Regions from separate parts of the Streptomyces broussonetiae genome, predicted to be linked through region 3. Evidence: riboswitches for the same ligand, from Rfam matches in the RefSeq annotation. Region 3 holds a riboswitch; each other region holds the start of a gene.

Region 1 (5,974 bases), 1.6 Mb from region 3:
GCGCTCCTGCAGCTTCTCGCGGTCGTAGTCCGAGTCGCTGTTCTCGATCTCGGCGCGGATCTGGTTGACCCGGCCGCCGACCTGCTCCGAGGAGCCGGCGCCGTCGACGATGGTGGTCTCGTCCTTGGTGATGACGACCTTGCGGGCGCGGCCCAGGAGGTCCAGGGTCGCGTTCTCCAGCTTGAGGCCGACCTCCTCGGAGATGACCTCGCCGCCCGTGAGGATGGCGATGTCGCCGAGCATGGCCTTGCGGCGGTCACCGAAGCCCGGGGCCTTGACGGCGACGGACTTGAAGGTGCCACGGATCTTGTTGACGACCAGGGTCGACAGGGCCTCGCCCTCGACGTCCTCGGCGATGATCAGCAGCGGCTTGCCCGACTGCATGACCTTCTCGAGGAGCGGGAGCAGGTCCTTGACCGAGGAGATCTTGGAGTTGGCGATGAGGATGTAGGGGTCCTCGAGCGACGCCTCCATGCGCTCCATGTCGGTCGCGAAGTAGGCGGAGATGTAGCCCTTGTCGAAGCGCATGCCCTCGGTGAGCTCGAGCTCCAGACCGAAGGTGTTGCTCTCCTCGACGGTGATGACGCCTTCCTTGCCGACCTTGTCCATGGCCTCGGCGATCAGCTCGCCGATCTGGGTGTCGGCGGCGGAGATGGACGCGGTGGAGGCGATCTGCTCCTTGGTCTCGACGTCCTTCGCCTGCTCCAGCAGGGCGGCGGAGACGGCCTCGACGGCCTTCTCGATACCGCGCTTGAGAGCCATCGGGTTGGCACCGGCGGCGACGTTGCGCAGGCCTTCCTTGACCAGGGCCTGGGCGAGCACGGTCGCGGTGGTCGTACCGTCACCGGCGACGTCGTCCGTCTTCTTGGCGACTTCCTTGACCAGCTCGGCGCCGATCTTCTCGTACGGGTCCTCGAGCTCGATCTCCTTGGCGATGGAGACACCATCGTTGGTGATCGTGGGGGCGCCCCACTTCTTCTCGAGGACGACGTTGCGACCCTTGGGGCCGAGCGTCACCTTGACGGCGTCCGCGAGCTGGTTCATGCCGCGCTCGAGGCCGCGCCGCGCCTCCTCGTCGAACGCGATGATCTTGGCCATGTGAAGTGGTCCCTCCAGGACTGGGGGTGATTCCTTCGGACCGCGCCCGCGCCCGCGACGGACGGCTCGCCGACCTGTGGTTCCTTGCCCCACATGGCCTGCGGGCCTCACCGACCCGGTCCTTCTTTGTCACTCTCACCTTCAGAGTGCTAACGCCAATGATTAGCACTCGGCATGGTCGAGTGCAAGGTGCGCCCGCGAAGCGGGCTCGATGGGGTGGTGGTCGGGTGACGGGTGGGCGCAAGCGCCTACGGCGGGTCCGGGGGGGCGCTCGGCCACCCGCGGACAGCGTGGCCCGGGGACGGCGAAGGGCCCACACCCCTCGCGAGGTGCGGGCCCTTGGGACAAGAAACGTTCAGGCGCTGAGGCGAACCATGTCGGCCTGCGGGCCCTTCTGGCCCTGCGAGATCTCGAACTCCACCCGCTGCCCCTCTTCAAGGGTGCGGTAGCCGTCCATCTGAATGGCGCTGTAATGGACGAAGACGTCCGCACCACCGTCGACCGCGATGAAGCCGTACCCCTTCTCCGCGTTGAACCACTTGACGGTGCCCTGAGCCATGCCTAACTCCCCTATTACTGGCCCTTGCACAGATCCACACTTCGCGGACCCGGGTCAGACCTCACCCCCCATCGGTCGGGGGCGTGCGCCGGAACGCGTCGACCGCGGCTGAATGTATCTGTCCAACTGCCGTCTGCAACAGGTCAATCGGACGAGAAATCTGGACGAGCCCGGTCCGGAATCTACCTAAACTTCGGCTGAATTCAGGGCAAGTCGGGCCGCGCAAAGCGGAACAAAAGCCACAGAAAGCCCGCACACTTTGGCTGCTTCTTATCGGGCCCGCGGTGGGGAATCCGGGGCCCGTGACCTTCGAGATCGGAACGCGTTCCCCAACTCTACCGCGCTCAATCACGCTGAATGGCCCCCTCCGTTTCTCTCACGGAAGGGGCCATTCGATGAACAGTCGGTAACTGCGGTTACCGAGGGTATATATCAGCCGCCGGCGACCGCCGGAATGATGGAGACACCGGCGCCGTCGGGGGTCACCGTCTCAAGGCCCTGCTCGAAGCGGACGTCGTCGTCGTTGACGTAGACATTCACGAACCGGCGCAGCTTGCCCTGGTCGTCCAGGACACGGGCGGAGATCCCGGTGTGGTTCTTCTCCAGGTCCTCGATGACCTCGGCGAGGGTCGCCCCCTCGGCGGCGACCTCGGCCCGGCCGCCGGTGTAGGTGCGCAGGATGGTGGGGATGCGAACGGTCACGCTCATGCGAGGCCAGCCTCTCGGAAGGAGTCCAGGGTCGGGCGGATGGTGGCGCTCAGGCCGGTGCCGGCCACCGCGTCGAGGGTCTTGAGCCCGTCGCCGGTGTTGAGGACCACCGTGGTCTTCGCCGGGTCCAGGAGGCCTTCCTTGAGCAGCTTGCGGGTGACGCCGACCGTCACACCGCCCGCCGTCTCCGCGAAGACGCCCTCCGTGCGGGCCAGCAGCTTGATCGCGTCGACGACTTCCTCGTCGGTCACGTCCTCCACCGCACCGCCGGTACGGCGCGCGATGTCCAGGACGTACGGCCCGTCGGCCGGGTTGCCGATGGCGAGGGACTTGGCGATGGTGTTCGGCTTCTGCGGGCGGACCACGTCGTGACCGGCCTTGAAGGCGGTGGACACCGGCGAGCAGCCCGCGGCCTGCGCGCCGAAGATCTTGTACGGCCTGTCCTCGACCAGGCCCAGCTCGATCAGCTCCTTCAGACCCTTGTCGATCTTCGTGAGCTGGGAGCCGGAGGCGATCGGGATCACCAGCTGGTCCGGCAGCCGCCAGCCGAGCTGCTCGCAGATCTCGTACGCCAGGGTCTTGGAGCCCTCCGCGTAGTACGGGCGCAGGTTGACGTTGACGAAGCCCCAGCCCTCGCCGGCCGGGTCGCCGATCAGCTCGGAACAGAAGCGGTTGACGTCGTCGTAGTTCCCCTCGATGCCGACCAGCTCGCCGCCGTAGACCGCGGCCATGACGACCTTGCCCTCCTCCAGGTCGTGCGGGATGAACACGCAGGACCGGAAGCCGGCGCGGGCGGCGGCGGCACCGACGGCACCCGCCAGGTTGCCCGTGGAGGAGCAGGACAGGGTGGTGAAGCCGAAGGCGCGGGCGGCCTCCAGGGCCTGGGCGACGACGCGGTCCTTGAAGGAGTGCGTCGGGTTGCCGGAGTCGTCCTTCACGAACAGCTCGCCGGTGACGCCCAGTTCGCGGGCGAGGTTGTCGGCCTTGACGAGGTTGGTCCAGCCCGGGTTCAGGTTCGGCTTGTCGGCCACGTCCGCCGGGACGGGCAGCAGGGGCGCGTACCGCCAGATGCTGGCCGGACCGGACTCGATCCGCCGGCGCAGTTCCTCGGTGTCGTAGCCGGAGAAGTCGTAGGCGGCCTCCAGCGGACCGAAACACTCCTCGCACGCGAAGACCGGGCCGAGCGGGACGCGGTGACCGCACTCGCGACAGCTCAGCGCCACGGCGGGACCGAGGTCGACGGTGGAGGTGCTGGAACTTGCAACTGTCTGCACAGCCATGGAGGCGAGGCCCTTTCTCCTCATCTTCCTCACGACGCATCTCGCCGTGAGACGGATTTGGCACCTTCCCTAGCCGGGAGCCTCGCTTGTGAAAAACGAGACCGGCTGGAGGGTTGCCGGGGCTTCATCGGGCCGTGTCCCTCTGCCCCTCTGGATGAGCTGTATGCGGTTGTGGAACGCGCGCGCCCCTCGACATGCGATGGTCATCGGCGTTGCTCAAGACTGTAACCGAAGCCCAGGACAGTTGAGATAGTCGTCCGAACCGCGAGATTGATCACCGCATGACCCCACGTGATCACGAACAGTGAGGAGCCACAGACCGTGCTGGAAGAAGTCGAGCGCTGGCTGGCCACCCGTTCCTGGTCCGTGGCCGACCGCCCGCTGCACCGGATCCTGGCCGCCAAGCAGCGCACGGGCCAGACGATCAGCGTCGTGCTGCCCGCGCTCAACGAGGAGCAGACCGTCGGCGACATCGTCACGGCCATCCGCCGCGACCTCGTGGAGGAGGTCCGTCTCGTCGACGAGATCGTCGTCGTCGACTCCGGCTCCACCGACCGCACCTCCCAGGTCGCCGCCGCCGCGGGCGCGCGGGTCGTTCACCGCGACGAGATCCTGCCCCGCATCGCGGCCGTCCCCGGCAAGGGTGAAGTCCTGTGGCGCTCGCTTCTCGTCACCTCCGGGGACATCATCTGTTTCATCGACGCGGACCTCAGGGAGTTCTCCTCCGACTTCGTCTCGGGAATCGTCGGCCCGCTGCTCACCGACCCCGAGGTGGCCCTGGTCAAGGCCATGTACGACCGCCCTCTCGGCTCGGCCGCCGGGCAGGGCGGACGGGTCACCGAGCTGATGGCCCGCCCGCTGCTGAACATGCACTGGCCGCAGCTGGCCGGGTTCGTGCAGCCGCTCGGCGGCGAGTACGCGGCCCGCCGCGGCCTGCTGGAACAACTGCCCTTCCCGGTCGGCTACGGCGTGGAACTGGGCATGCTGGTCGACGCCCTGCACCTGGTGGGCCTCGACGCGCTGGCCCAGGTGGACGTCGGCGTGCGCAGGCACCGGCACCAGGACGGCCAGGCGCTCGGCCGGATGGCCGCGGCCATCTACCGCACCGCCCAGCTCCGGCTGGCCCGGGGCCACCTGGTGCGCCCCTCGCTGACCCAGTTCGAGCGGGGCGAGGACGGCTTCGAGCCGCGCACCTACTCGGTGGACACCGAGGAGCGGCCGCCGATGGTGGAGATCGCGGAGTACGCCGAGCGCAAGGTGGCCTGAGGAGGATGGCCTGAGTTCGTATACGGCGGCGGTGTCGGGCGTGGGCACACGTTTGAGGGTTTCCGGGCCGGGCTAGGTTGAGGACCATGGCTTCCACGCACGGTGCCGAGGTGCTGGTCGCGTCCAACCGCGGCCCGGTTTCGTACACGGCGGACGAGAAGGGCTCGCTGCGCGCCAAGCGGGGCGGCGGCGGGCTGGTCTCGGGGCTGTCGGCCATCGGGTCGGACGCGGACTCGGTGTGGGTGTGCGCGGCGCTGGGCGACGGCGACCGGGAGGCCGTCCGGCGGGCGCAGGGCGGGCTGCTGCCGGCCGAGGACACCGGCGGGCAGCGGGTGCGGATGCTGGACATCGCCCCGGACGTCTTCGCCGACGCGTACAACGGGATCGCCAACTCGGTGCTGTGGTTCGTCCACCACATGCTGTACCAGACCCCGCTGGAGCCGGTCTTCGACGCGCGGTTCCGGCGGCAGTGGGCGTCGTACCAGGCCTACAACCGGGCGTTCGCGGAGGCGCTGGCCGAGGAGGCGGCCGTGGGGGCCGCGGTGGTCGTGCAGGACTACCACCTCGCGCTCGCGCCCCGGATGCTCCGGCACCTCAGGCCCGACCTGCGCATCGGCCACTTCTCGCACACCCCGTGGGCCCCGCCGGACTACTTCCGGCTGCTGCCCGACGACATCGCGGCCGAGTTGCTGCAGGGCATCCTGGGCGCGGACCGGGCGGCCTTCCTGACGGGGCGCTGGGCGGACGCGTTCACGGCGTGCTGCGAGGCGGTCCTCGGACCCGGGATCACCACGGGTACGGCGATCGGCGTGCACGGGCTCGGCGCGGACGCGGACTTCCTGCGCACACGGGCGCACGAGCCGGACGTGGACGAGCGGATGACGGCGCTGCGCCGCGAGATCGGCGAGAACCGCAGGACGATCGTCCGGGTGGACCGCACCGAGCTGTCCAAGAACATCGTGCGCGGACTGCTGGCGTACCGGCAGCTGCTGGACGACCACCCCGAGTGGCGCGAGCGCGTGGTGCACCTCGCGTTCGCCTACCCCTCCCGGCAGGATCTCGC
Region 2 (5,974 bases), 2.5 Mb from region 3:
CAGGCCGCGTATCTGAAGCAGTGGTGTGCTCACGTCCTCACCGTTCTCACGTTCGTCGGTCATCGCTGCCGGGACCATTCGCCGTCCAGTGCCCGGGCGATGCGGTTGGTGGCCAGTACGGTCGCGGCGATCGCCAGCCCGGGCAGAGCGGTCAGCCACCAGGCGTTGGCGAGGTAGTTGCGACCGTCGGAGATCAACGTCCCCCACTCCGGGGCCGGCGGGGGCGCCCCGTAGCCGAGGAAGCTCAGCGCCGACACGGCCAGGATGGCGGAGCCGAAGTCGAGGGTGGCCAGCACGATCACCGGGCCCGCCGCATTGGGCAGCACATGCCGGCCCAGCACCGAGTACCAGCGTGCCCCGCCGGCGCGTGAGGCCTCGACGAAGACGGCCTGCCGAACCCGCAGCACCTCCGAGCGCGCCACCCGCGCGAACGCGGCCACACTGGCGATGCCGACCGCGACCGCCACCTTCACCGTGCCGTAGCCCAGCGCGGTGACCAGGGCCAGGGACGTGAACAACGCCGGGATGGCCAGCAGCACGTCGACGAAGCGCATCAGCACGTCGTCCACCCAGCGGCCCACGAACCCGGCGACCACCCCCAGCAGCCCGCCGACCACGAACGCCACCAGTACCGCGATCAGCGTTGCCTTCAGGGACAGTTGGGCTCCGTGGACGACCCGGGAGAACACATCGCGGCCCAACTCGTCGGTGCCGAACCAGTGACTGCCGCTCGGGCCGCGGAAGTTCTGCGACGGCACGCCCTTCAGCGGGTCCTGCGAGGTGAACAGATCGGGCCAGAACGAGGCCAGCACCACCAGCACGAGGACGACCACCGACAGCAGCAGCCCCGGGCGGCGCACCACGAACCGCAGCAGCCGCCCTACGTCCACGCGGCGCCCGGGATCAGGTTCCGGCCCCGCCGCGACGGGGCGGGCCGGTCCCAGTGCCGCTTCGGCGGGGTCGTCGACAAGGCTCTGGCTCATGCGAGGGCCGCCTTTCTGTCCGAGGTCACCACGATCCGGGGGTCGAGGAGTGGATAGACCAGGTCGATGACCAGGTTCGTCGTCACGAAGATCAGTGCCCCGAACACCACCACCCCCTGGACCAGCGGGATGTCCTGGGCGGTGACTGCCGCGGCGGTGACGCGGCCGAGGCCGTCGCGGGAGAACACCGTCTCGACGACGACCGAACCGGCGATCAGTTGCCCCACCAGCAGGCCGACGACCGTCAGCGCTGGGAGAGAGGCGTTGCGCAGGGCGTGCCGCAGATGGACCCGCCACCGGTCGGCACCCTTGGCCCGGGCAGTCTCCACATACGCTTGGTCCAGTGCGGTGAGCAGGCTCTTTGCGAGCACCTGCGCGATCTGCGCACCGGTCGGCACCGCCAGAGTCAGCGCAGGCAATACCAGCCCCTTGAATCCGTCGTTGCCGAACGCGGGGAACCAGTGCAGCCGGAAGGAGAACGTCTCGACGAGCAGCAGCCCCACCCAGAACGTCGGGACAGACACCCCCAGCGGCGGCAGCGACAGCAGCAGCTGCCGCAGCCAGCGCCGAGAGGTATAGGTGGCCAGCACCGCCAGACCGCCGCCGAGGGCCACCGCGAGCAGCAGGGCCGCCCCGGTCAGCTGGAGGGTCTGCGGCAGCGCGTCGGCCAGTGTCGAGGTGACTGGGCGGCCGGTGGACACCGAGTCGCCGAAGTCCCCGCGCACCGCCCGGCCGAGGTACTCGGCGTATTGCACCAGCACCGGCTTGTCGAAGCCGTACTCGTGCCGCAGGGCGGCGATCTGCTGCGGGTCGACCTGCCCCGAGTCCATTCCGGCACTGGCCATTGCCGTGACCGGATCGCCCGGCAGGTAGTCCAGCACCAGGAACGAGACCGTGTAGGCCGCCCACAGCACCCCGGCCGCCTGGCCGAGCCGTTTGATCACATAGCGGCGCATGCGCTACCCGATCCAGGTGTCGTGCAGCTGGATCCGGCTGGAGGCGTCGAAGTTCAGGTCGTGCACCTTCTTCGACACCCCGAGCTGGGTCTGGAGTTCCACCACCGGCACGTAGTAGGCGTTCTGCACGAGCGACTGCTGTGCCTGGGTGACCAGTTGCCTGCGCTTGGCCGGGTCGACGGTCGCGGCCTGTTCGGAGAGCGCCGTGTCGAGGGAACTCGCAGGCAGGTGGTAGAAGTTGGCCAGCTTGGTGGAGAAGGAGCTGCGCAGGATGTCCGGGTCGGCGCGGGTCACGTTCCCCCACGCCGCGTCGAAGTCACCCGACTGGAGGGTTGGGGCGAACTGCGTGACCTGGAGCTGCTTGAGGGCCACGTCGACACCGACGGCCTTGAGCTGCTGCTGGATCAGCTCCAGCGCGGGCTGGTTGGTGGAGGCGTTGGGGAACCACTTGACGGTCAGGCTCAGCTTCTTGCCGTCCTTGGTGCGGATGCCGTCGCTGCCGGTCTTCCAGCCGGCCGCGTCCAGCAGGGACTTGGCTTTGGCCGCGTCGGACGCCAGGTCGGAGGCGAGGCTGGTGTGGTCGGGTGTGGTGTGGGCGAGGACGCTGGTCGCCGGCTGGGTGCCGGTCGGGAACACGGTGTCCGCGATCTGCTGCCGGTCGACGGCGTACAGGATCGCCTGGCGCACTCGCGCGTCCTTCAGGGCCGGCCGTGAGTTGTTGAGGCCGAGGCCGAACACGACGCCGGGGTTGGCCCGTCGCTGCAGGGTGACCTGACCGCCCTTGAGCGCCGCCTCGTTGGCCTTGCCGACGCTGCTGATCGCGTCGACCTGGCCGGACTGGAGACTTCCGGCCCGTACGCCCGCCTCCTGGACAACCTTGAACACCAGCTTGTCCAGGTACGCCTCGCCCTTCTTGCTCCACCGCGAGGAACCCCACGTGTATCCCGTGCGCTTGGTCAGGGTGATCGACTGGTTCTGCACGTACTGCTTCAGCACGAAGGGCCCGGATCCGATCACCCCGTCGCTGCACTTCTGCTGCGGGGTCTCCTTCACGCTCGCCGACGACTCGATCCCCAGCGAGTGGGTCGAAGTCGCCTGCAGAAACTGGGCGTTGGGCTGGCTGAAGGTCACCTTGACGGTGAGCGGGTCGACCGCCGTGGTGCTCTTGACGCCGCTCAGGTAGCCCTCGGCGAGCGTCCCCAGGGCGCCGAGCTTAGGCACCGCGTCGAAGTTGTCCTTGACGACCTGCGCGGTCAGCTTCGAGCCGTCGCTGAAGGTGACACCCGACCTCAGATGGAACGTGAACGTCGTGGCGTCGGAACTGACCTTCCAGCTCTTCGCCAGCCACGGCACGATCTTGCCGGTCTTCGGGTCCTGGTCCGTCAGGGAGTCCACGATCTGGCGCACCGAGTAGATGGTCTCGTTGCTGGCGACCTGCTGCGGATCCACGCAGCCGGCGTCCGAACCCACCGCGAAGGTCAGGGTGCCGCCGGACTTGGGCTGCCCGGCGCCGCTGCCGGAACCGCCGCCGCCGGAGCCGCAGGCGGTCAGCAGAACACTGGTGGTCACAAGGGCGGTCAGTGCCGCCCACCGGGAGGTTCTGACATCGGAAAGTGCAGTCACGGAGGGCTTCTCCTACTCGTGTCACCAGGCACGGGTGTGGTGCAGGGCACGGCCGTGCGTGGGCGTGCGGCCCCGGCCGGCGCGACGCCGGTGCCGAGGGAGCGCTGTGCAGACGGGGAGCAGAGCGAAAAGGGGGGATCAAAGACAGACGGAGATCAGGCGCAGGCGGGTGCGACGACAGATGCCGTACTGCGACCAGCGGCGGGAAGGCCCGTCAGGCCTGACAGAGACAGCTGGTCGAGCGCTTGAGGTCGATGTGACGCCGGCGCGAGAGCCGGGAGAACACGGTGGCGCCGGTGAAGCGGGCGCTGAGGTCACCACCGTGCCGCATATCGGTCCTCCACATATCCGGCCCCGGTCACGGGGCCACGCGCTTGCGGACATCATCGGTGATCCCGCCGGGCTTTCACCTGGAGCACCCCACCGCGTGGGAGGGTTGCCGGTCAGCGAGCCAGGGCTTGACGCTGACACTCAATGCCGTTCGTGATCGTACGGAGCGGTCTTGTCGTACGTCAATGGCGCAAAAGGACGCCTTGTATGGGGAGTCGGGGCGAGAGTGCGTCCAGCTCAGGAGCCGCCGCGCTCGCGGGGGATCTTCTGACCGGCTTCGATCGCCACCGGCAGCCGGTTCTCGACTGGGGGCAGCGGGCAGGTGGCCAGGTCCGTGTAGGCGCACGGCAGGTTGGTGGCACGGTTGAAGTCCAGGGCGACCGTACCGTCGGCGGCGGGCGGATCGAGGGCCAGGGCCCGGTTGGCGGCGTAGGTGGTGACCCCGGAGGTCTCGTCGGTGAACAGCACCATCAGCCGTCCCGCACCGTGGCCGGGGAACGCGGTCAGCGACAGCGGGCGCCCGTCGAGTTCGAACTCGACTCTGCCCGGGGCGTCGTAGACATGCTCAAGGCCCTCGACCGCGGCGCCCACGGTGGTCGGCCGCGGAGTGTCGAAGGGGATGTAGCGGCCCGTCACGGCCCAGCGCGGGTCGGGGGCGTAGGCGGGCGTTCCGGTGAAAGCCGTGCGCAGCGGCGCGTCCGGGTGCCGGGGGCGCACGATGTCCTGGCCGCCGCGCCTGGCGACCTCGATGACGGCGTCTCCCCAGAGGGCGTCGACGCCGCCGCGCTCGGGAAGCACGCCGAAGCGGTGCTCGCCGCGCACCGGCGCCCCGTCGACGACCAATTCCTCGGCGTCGTCGAGGTCTACGACGACGCCTTCGGGGCCGGTGCGCCACGCGCCGGGCGCGTCCGGGAAGCGCTGGGGTCGGTCGTCGAGCCAGTGCAGGCCGGTGATCGCCAGGAACCCGTGCGGGGCGGCGAGCCGGGCCTCCTGGGCTCGGTACCACTCCAGCCAGGTCTCGGTGAAGGCGTGGAGGTCCGTGGTGGCGGCCTCGGTGGTCATGGGGAATCTCCTTTGTGCCGGGGGGGGGGGCCTTCGGGCAGGGGATACAGGGGGTTGTCGAGCGGACGGGTGTACTCAGCCGGCCAGTTCGCCGAGGAGTCGCCAGGTGCGTCGGCGATCGCCTTCTCCCGCGATCTCGGTGCCCGAGAACACGACCTCGGTGGCGCCGGCGTCGCGGTAACGGCGTACCTCGGCCTCGACCGTCTTCTCGTCGCCGATCACGGCCAGGTCGGCGGCCCGCCGGCCGCCGGAGAGTTCGATGACTCGCGCGTAGGACGGGATCTGTTCGTAGAAGGCGAGGTTCTCGGCGGCCTTGGCCCGCACCGCATCGACATCGTCCGTGACCACGCCGGGCACCAGGGCCACGATCCTGGGCGCGGGGCGGCCTGCGGCCTCGGCCGCGGCGTTCAGGGCGGGCACGATGTGGTCGGCCAGGGCGCGCGGTCCTGCCAGATAGGGCAGGATGCCGTCGGCAAGCTCGCCGCTGGCCCGCAGAGCCTGCGGCCCCATCGCGGCGACGAGTAGGGGGACGCCGTTCTCGGCACCTGGTACCCGCGCCGGGATCGGTGTGGTGGCGGTGAGCAGCTCGCCGTGAAAGTCGGCCGTACCGGTCTTGGTCAACTGCCGCAGGGCGGTGAGGAATTCGCGCAGCCGGGCGATGGGCCGTTCGAAAGGCAGGCCGAAGCCCGTCTCCGTCAGCAGTTTCGTGCCCAGAGCCAGACCGAGGTGGTAGCGGCCGTGGGTCGCGGCCTGGGCGGTCTGGGCCTGGCTGGAGACGAGCAGCGGGTGCCGGCCGAAGACGGGGATAGCGGAGGTGCCGACCTGCAGTCCGGGCACCTCGCGCCCGACGATCCCCGCGAGCTGGGGTGAGTCCGCGCCGAAGGTCTGCCCGAACCAGGCCGACGTGACACCGAACTCCGCGGCTTCCTTGGCCAGTTGGACGGTGGCGTCGACCTGGTTCGGCGCGTCGGACGCGTTGAGCGCTACTCCAACAGTCATGTCAGTCAGAACGGGCGTCGG
Region 3 (5,974 bases):
GGCACCCATCACCTACGGCCTCATCGCCCTGTGCTGTCTGCTCTTCGTCCTCGGCCCGGCCTCCGGACTCACCCCCGGCTACGGCACCGGGGCGGCCCTTGCGGCCGCCCAGCGGGCCTACTTCCGGCAGTGGGGCGTGGTGCCGGCCGAGCTGTTCGACGGGCCGGCCCGGGAGATCCTCACGCCCGCGACGGCGCTGTTCGTGCACGGCAGCTGGGTGCATCTGCTCGGCAACATGCTCTTCCTCTTCGTCTTCGGGGCGATGACCGAGGAACGGATGGGCCGGGCCGAGTTCACCCTCTTCTACGCCGGCTGCGGCTATCTGGCCCTGCTGGGCTACGCGGCCGTCAACGCCTCGTCCGAGGAGTCGCTGGTGGGCGCGTCCGGGGCGATCTCGGCGGTCCTCGGTGCCTTCCTCTATCTGTTCCCGCGCGCCCGCGTGACCAGCCTGCTGCCGTTCCTGCTCTTCCTGCCGCTGCGGTTCCCGGCCTGGGTCGTGCTCCCGTTCTGGGCGGCGGTGCAGTGGGCGGCCGCGGAGCAGGCCTCCGACGGGCCCGGGGTGGCGTATCTGGCGCACCTGGTGGGGTTCGGGCTGGGCTTCGTCTACGCGTGGGTGCGCTTCGGGCGTGGGACTAGAGTGAAGTGCACCGCAGCTCCGGCACCCGAGGGAGAGAACCAGCCGTGATCACCGCGATCGTCCTGATCAAGACCAGCGTGGACCGGATCCCCGAGATCGCGGAGCAGATCGCTTCGCTGGACTCGGTGAGCGAGGTGTTCTCCGTGACCGGCACGTACGACCTGATCGCGATGGTCCGGGTGCAGCGGCACGAGGATCTGGCCGAGGTCATCCCCGGGCGGATCAGCAAGATCCCCGGGGTGGAGGGCACGGACACCCATGTGGCGTTCCGTACCTACTCCCAGCACGACCTCGAGGCGGCCTTCGCGATCGGGCTGGACTCCTGACCGGCCGAAGGCCGCCTCGACAAAGGGCGCACCACCTCACGCGGCAGGCACGCAGCGGCCCTCCTGCGTGCGGTACGTCCACTTGGCGCCCACGGTCACCAGTTCCTTCACCGCCCTCACGAAGCGCTCGACGTGCTCGTCCGGGGTGCCCGCGCCGAAGCTGACACGGATGGCGTTGAGGGACTTCTCGCCCGGGGCCGCCTCCGGGGCTCCACACTCGCCCTGCGTCTGGGGGTCGCTGCCCAGCAGGGTGCGGACCAGGGGGTGCGCGCAGAAGAGGCCGTCCCGGACGCCGATGCCGTACTCGGCGGAGAGCGCGGCGGCGAAGTGGGAGCTGTTCCAGCCCTCCACCACGAAGGAGATCACGCCGACGCGCGGCGCGTCGTCGCCGAACAGGGACAGCACCTTCACCTGCGGGACCTCGGCCAGGCCCGCGCGCACCTCGGCGATCAGGTGCTGCTCGCGGGCGACCAGGCCGTCCCAGCCGGCCTCGGTGAGTGCCCTGCAGGCCGAGGCGATGGAGTAGGCGCCGATGACGTTCGGGGAGCCCGCCTCGTGCCGGGCGGCGCTCTCGTGCCACTCCACGGCCACTCCCCCGTCCGCGCGCCGGGTGACCTTGCGGCTGGCGCCGCCGCCCGCGAGGTACGGCTCCGCCGTGCGCAGCCAGTCGGCGCGGCCGGCGAGGACGCCGGAGCCGAAGGGGGCGTACAGCTTGTGCCCCGAGAAGGCGACCCAGTCGACGTCCAGGTCACGGATGTCCACCGGGTGGTGCGGGGCCAGCTGGGCGGCGTCGATGACGATCCGGGCGCCGTGGGCGTGCGCGGCGGCGGCCAGCTCGCGCACCGGCCACAGCTCGCCGGTGACGTTGGAGGCGCCGGTGACACAGACCAGGGCCGGGCCGTGGGGGTCACGGTCGGCGAGGGCCCGCTCCAGCGTCTCGACGGCCTGCCGCGGGGTGCGCGGGGCGTTGAGGTAGGTGACCTTCGCGTCCTGCCAGGGCAGCAGGGAGGCGTGGTGCTCGGTCTCGAAGACGAAGACCTGGCAGTCGGCGGGCAGGACACGGGCGAGCAGGTTGAGGGAGTCCGTCGTCGAGCGGGTGAAGACCACCTGGTCGTCGGCACGGCAGCCGAGGAAGTCGGCGACCGCGCCGCGGGCGTTCTCGAACAGGTCGGTGGAGAGCTGGGAGAGGTAGCCGGCACCGCGGTGGACGCTGCCGTAGTAGGGCGCGTAGGCGGCCACGTCGTCCCAGACACGCTGGAGGGCGGGGGCGCTGGCCGCGTAGTCGAGGGCCGCGTAGGTGACCTCGCCCCCGGTGACGAGCGGAACGGTGACATCCCGGCCCAGAACGGGCAGCGCGCCCGAGTTGTCACGGCACACGGACTGGTCGGCGGCAGCGGTGAAGACAGACATGGGTGAACTCCCGTGAGGACGTACGCGAAAGAAGACGTACGGAAAGAAGAGAAAGAAGGGGTGCGCGGAGGCGGGGCTCGGCGGCCCTATCGCATTCGCTTGCTCACGGAGGACTCCTCGACGACCAGGACCCCTGGTTTCTCGAGGGGTCCGCGCTTGCCGTAGACCTCGCTGCCTACGACCTGGTCTTCACCCGGGGCACCCCGCCACGGACGGAGGGTTGCCGGACAGTCGGCCGGGGCCTCATGACTGTCACTCATGACCTGGTTCAGGAAACTACGTCAACTGATCGTCGTCCCGCAACCCCGGTCCGGATTGCGGGACGCCCGTCATGGCCGCTGTGCGTTGGTGGCCGCCACCCAGCGCTCCAGCGCCCGCTTCGCCGCACCCGAGTCGATCGACTCGGCGGCCCGGTCCATGCCCGCGCGCAGTTGCTCGGAGAGCGGGGCGTCCGCCGGGTTCAGGGCGACCAGGGCCGCCGCGGAGTTGAGCAGGACGGCGTCGCGGACCGGGCCCGGCTCGCCCTCGAGCAGTCGGCGGGCCACCTCCGCGTTGTGGCCCGGGTCGCCACCGCGCAGGGCCTCCACGGGGACCATCTGGAGGCCGACCTCGCGCGGGTCGAAGACCTCCTCGGCGACCTTGCCGTCCCGCACGACCCAGACGTGGGACGTGGACGTCGTGGTCAGCTCGTCCAGGCCGTCGTCGCCGCGGAAGACCAGCGCGGAGTTGCCCCGCTCCGCGAGCACACCCGCGACGATCGGCGCCTCCTGCGCTACGGCCACGCCGACCGCCTGGGCCCGTACCTTCGCCGGGTTGGTCAGCGGACCGAGCAGGTTGAACACCGTACGGATGCCCAACTGGCCGCGGGCGGCGCCCACATGGCGCAGCGCGGGATGGAACTTCACCGCGAAGCAGAAGGTGATGCCGGCCTCCTCGGCGACCTCGGCCACCCGCCGGGGCGTGAGGTCGAGGTTGACGCCGAGCTTCTCCAGGACGTCGGAGGAACCGGAGGAGGAGGAAGCGGCGCGGTTGCCGTGCTTCACCACCTTGGCGCCCGTGCCCGCGACGACCAGCGACGACATCGTGGAGATGTTCACCGTCTTCGCCCCGTCGCCGCCCGTGCCGACGATGTCGACGGTCCGGCCGGGCACCTCGATCACCTTCGCGTGCTCGTACATCGTGCGGACCAGACCGGTGATCTCCTCGACCGTCTGTCCCTTGGCCCGCAGCGCCACCGCGAACCCGGCGATCTGCGCGTCGGTCGCCTCGCCGCGCATGATCCGGTCCATCGCCCACGCGGTGTCGTCGGCAGCCAGGTCGTGGCCGCTGAGCAGGCCGTTCAACAGGGCGGGCCAGGAGCGGCCCGCCGCGGTGTCGCCTCCAGCGGGGGTCACAGCGCTCATAGCCGCTCCTGGGTGTCGTACCTGCGAAATCCGTGGTCGGTTCCACCCTATCGGCCCCAGGACAGGGCGAAGGGCCCCGTCCGTAAGCCGGACGGGGCCCTTCAGTGTGGCGTGGCGACGCGGGGATCAGTGGTGGCCGTGGCCGCTCGCGATCTCCTTGTACTCGTCAACGGTCGGCTTGGGGATCTGGTTGTCGTCGCCGTAGTAGGCGTTCGACAGCTTGACCCGCAGCTTCTCCGTGGACCCGACCTTGCGCTGGACACCGTTCTCGTCCACCGCCGGGCCGATCCGGGCCGGCTCGTACTGCCGGTGCGAGGTCAGCGTGTGCAGCTGCTCCTGGCTGAGCGGCTCGTGCACCTCGATGAACTCACCGTGCGGCAGGCGCTTGATGATGCCGGTCTCGCGGCCGTGCAGCACCTTGTCGCGGTCGCGGCGCTGCAGGCCCAGGCAGATCCGCTTGGTGGCGATGAAGGCGATGACCGGGCCGACGAAGAAGAAGATCCGGACGAACCAGGTCACGGCGTTGATCGACAGGTGGAAGTGGGTGGCCCACAGGTCGTTGCCGCCGCCGACCAGGGTGATCATGTAGATCGTCACCCAGGCGACACCGAACGCGGTACGGGTCGGGGCGTTGCGCGGGCGGTCCAGGATGTGGTGCTCGCTCTTGTCGCCGGTGACCCAGGACTCGATGAACGGGTAGACCGCGATCGCCGCCAGGACCAGCGGGAAGAGGACCAGCGGGATGAACACGCCCAGGACGAGCGTGTGGCCCCACAGGTTGATCTCCCAGCCCGGCATGAAGCGGATCAGACCCTCGGCGAAGCCCATGTACCAGTCGGGCTGGGCGCCGGTGGACACCTGGTCCGGACGGTAGGGACCCATGGCCCAGATCGGGTTGATCTGGGCGACCGCCGCGATGGCCGCGATGACACCGAAGACCAGGAAGAAGAAGCCTCCGGCCTTGGCCATGTAGACCGGCAGCAGCGGCATGCCGACGACGTTCTTCTCGCTCCGGCCGGGGCCCGCGAACTGCGTGTGCTTGTGGTAGACGACCAGGATCAGGTGGCCGACCACCAGACCGAGCATGATGCCCGGCAGCAGCAGGATGTGGATCGAGTAGAACCGGGCGACGAAGTCGTGGCCGGGGAACTCTCCGCCGAAGAGGAACATCGACAGGTACGTGCCGATGATCGGCACGGACAGGATCGCGCCCTCCATGAAGCGGACACCGGTGCCGGAGAGCAGGTCGTCCGGGAGCGAGTAACCGGTGAAGCCGGTGAACATGCCGAGGACGAACAGCAGGAAGCCGAACAGCCAGTTGATCTCACGCGGCTTGCGGAACGCGCCGGTGAAGAACACGCGCATCATGTGCACGAACATGCCGGCGAGGAAGATCAGCGCGGCCCAGTGGTGGATCTGCCGGATGAGCAGACCACCACGCACGTCCATGGAGATGTGCACGGTCGAGTTGAACGCCTCGGACATCAGCTGTCCCTGGAGCGGGACGTAGCTGCCGTGGTACACGACCTCGTTCATCGACGGGTGGAAGAACAGCGTCAGGTAGACGCCCGTCAGGATGATGATGAGGAAGCTGTAGAGGCAGATCTCACCCAACATGAACGACCAGTGGTCGGGGAAGATCTTGCGCATGTTGCTCTTGGCCAGGGAGTAGATCCCCACCCGGCCGTCGACCCAGTCGGCGACGCGCTCGCCGGCCGGGGCCTTCCCGCGTGCGCGGGAGGTGTCGTTCGCTGTAGTGCTCATCCGCGCTCCCAGAATGCAGGACCGACGGGCTCCTCGAAGTCGCCCAGCGCCTGGAGGTAACCCTCACCGTCCACGCCGATGCGCAGCTGCGGCAGGGCGTGGCCGGCGGGACCGAAGATCACTCGGGCCCCGTCGGAGAGGTCGAAGGTGGACTGGTGGCACGGGCACAGCACGTGGTGCGTCTGCTGCTCGTACAGGGAGATCGGGCAGCCGACGTGGGTGCAGATCTTCGAGAAGGCGACGATGCCCTCGTGCGACCAGTCGAGCTCGCGCTTGTCCTTGATGTTGCCCGGCTGGAGCCGGACGATCATCAGGGCGGCCTTGGCGATCTCGTTCTGGAAGTCCTCGTTCGTCTCCTCCAGGCCGTCGGGCTTGGCGAAGGTGAGCGAGCCGACCATGACGTCCTCGGGACGCAGCGGCTGGTTCGTGTTCAT

Evidence for each region. A riboswitch is a leader RNA that binds a small molecule or an ion and turns the genes downstream of it on or off. The one in region 3 is predicted to bind S-adenosylmethionine.
Region 1: another riboswitch for S-adenosylmethionine. It lies ahead of thrC (threonine synthase); the one in region 3 lies ahead of GQF42_RS13715 (aminotransferase class V-fold PLP-dependent enzyme).
Region 2: another riboswitch for S-adenosylmethionine. It lies ahead of GQF42_RS47180 (putative leader peptide); the one in region 3 lies ahead of GQF42_RS13715 (aminotransferase class V-fold PLP-dependent enzyme).

Annotation. Positions count from the first base shown of each region.
Region 1 is NZ_CP047020.1:4,533,278-4,539,251, forward strand. It holds gene groL (chaperonin GroEL) at 1-1,098, opposite strand, end outside; gene GQF42_RS20930 (cold-shock protein) at 1,454-1,657, opposite strand; gene GQF42_RS20935 (MoaD/ThiS family protein) at 2,090-2,365, opposite strand; gene thrC (threonine synthase) at 2,362-3,645, opposite strand; SAM riboswitch class I at 3,663-3,806, opposite strand; gene GQF42_RS20945 (glucosyl-3-phosphoglycerate synthase) at 3,967-4,911, shown strand; gene GQF42_RS20950 (alpha,alpha-trehalose-phosphate synthase (UDP-forming)) at 4,998-5,974, shown strand, end outside.
Region 2 is NZ_CP047020.1:494,881-500,854, reverse strand. It holds gene GQF42_RS02540 (dipeptide ABC transporter ATP-binding protein) at 1-63, opposite strand, end outside; gene GQF42_RS02535 (ABC transporter permease) at 60-983, opposite strand; gene GQF42_RS02530 (ABC transporter permease) at 980-1,939, opposite strand; gene GQF42_RS02525 (ABC transporter substrate-binding protein) at 1,943-3,562, opposite strand; gene GQF42_RS47180 (putative leader peptide) at 3,777-3,893, opposite strand; SAM riboswitch class IV at 3,928-4,041, opposite strand; gene GQF42_RS02520 (DUF1684 domain-containing protein) at 4,130-4,954, opposite strand; gene GQF42_RS02515 (LLM class F420-dependent oxidoreductase) at 5,030-5,953, opposite strand.
Region 3 is NZ_CP047020.1:2,967,704-2,973,677, forward strand. It holds gene GQF42_RS13705 (rhomboid family intramembrane serine protease) at 1-685, shown strand, start outside; gene GQF42_RS13710 (Lrp/AsnC family transcriptional regulator) at 682-963, shown strand; gene GQF42_RS13715 (aminotransferase class V-fold PLP-dependent enzyme) at 1,000-2,373, opposite strand; SAM riboswitch class IV at 2,521-2,637, opposite strand; gene trpD (anthranilate phosphoribosyltransferase) at 2,703-3,776, opposite strand; gene qcrB (cytochrome bc1 complex cytochrome b subunit) at 3,903-5,540, opposite strand; gene qcrA (cytochrome bc1 complex Rieske iron-sulfur subunit) at 5,537-5,974, opposite strand, start outside.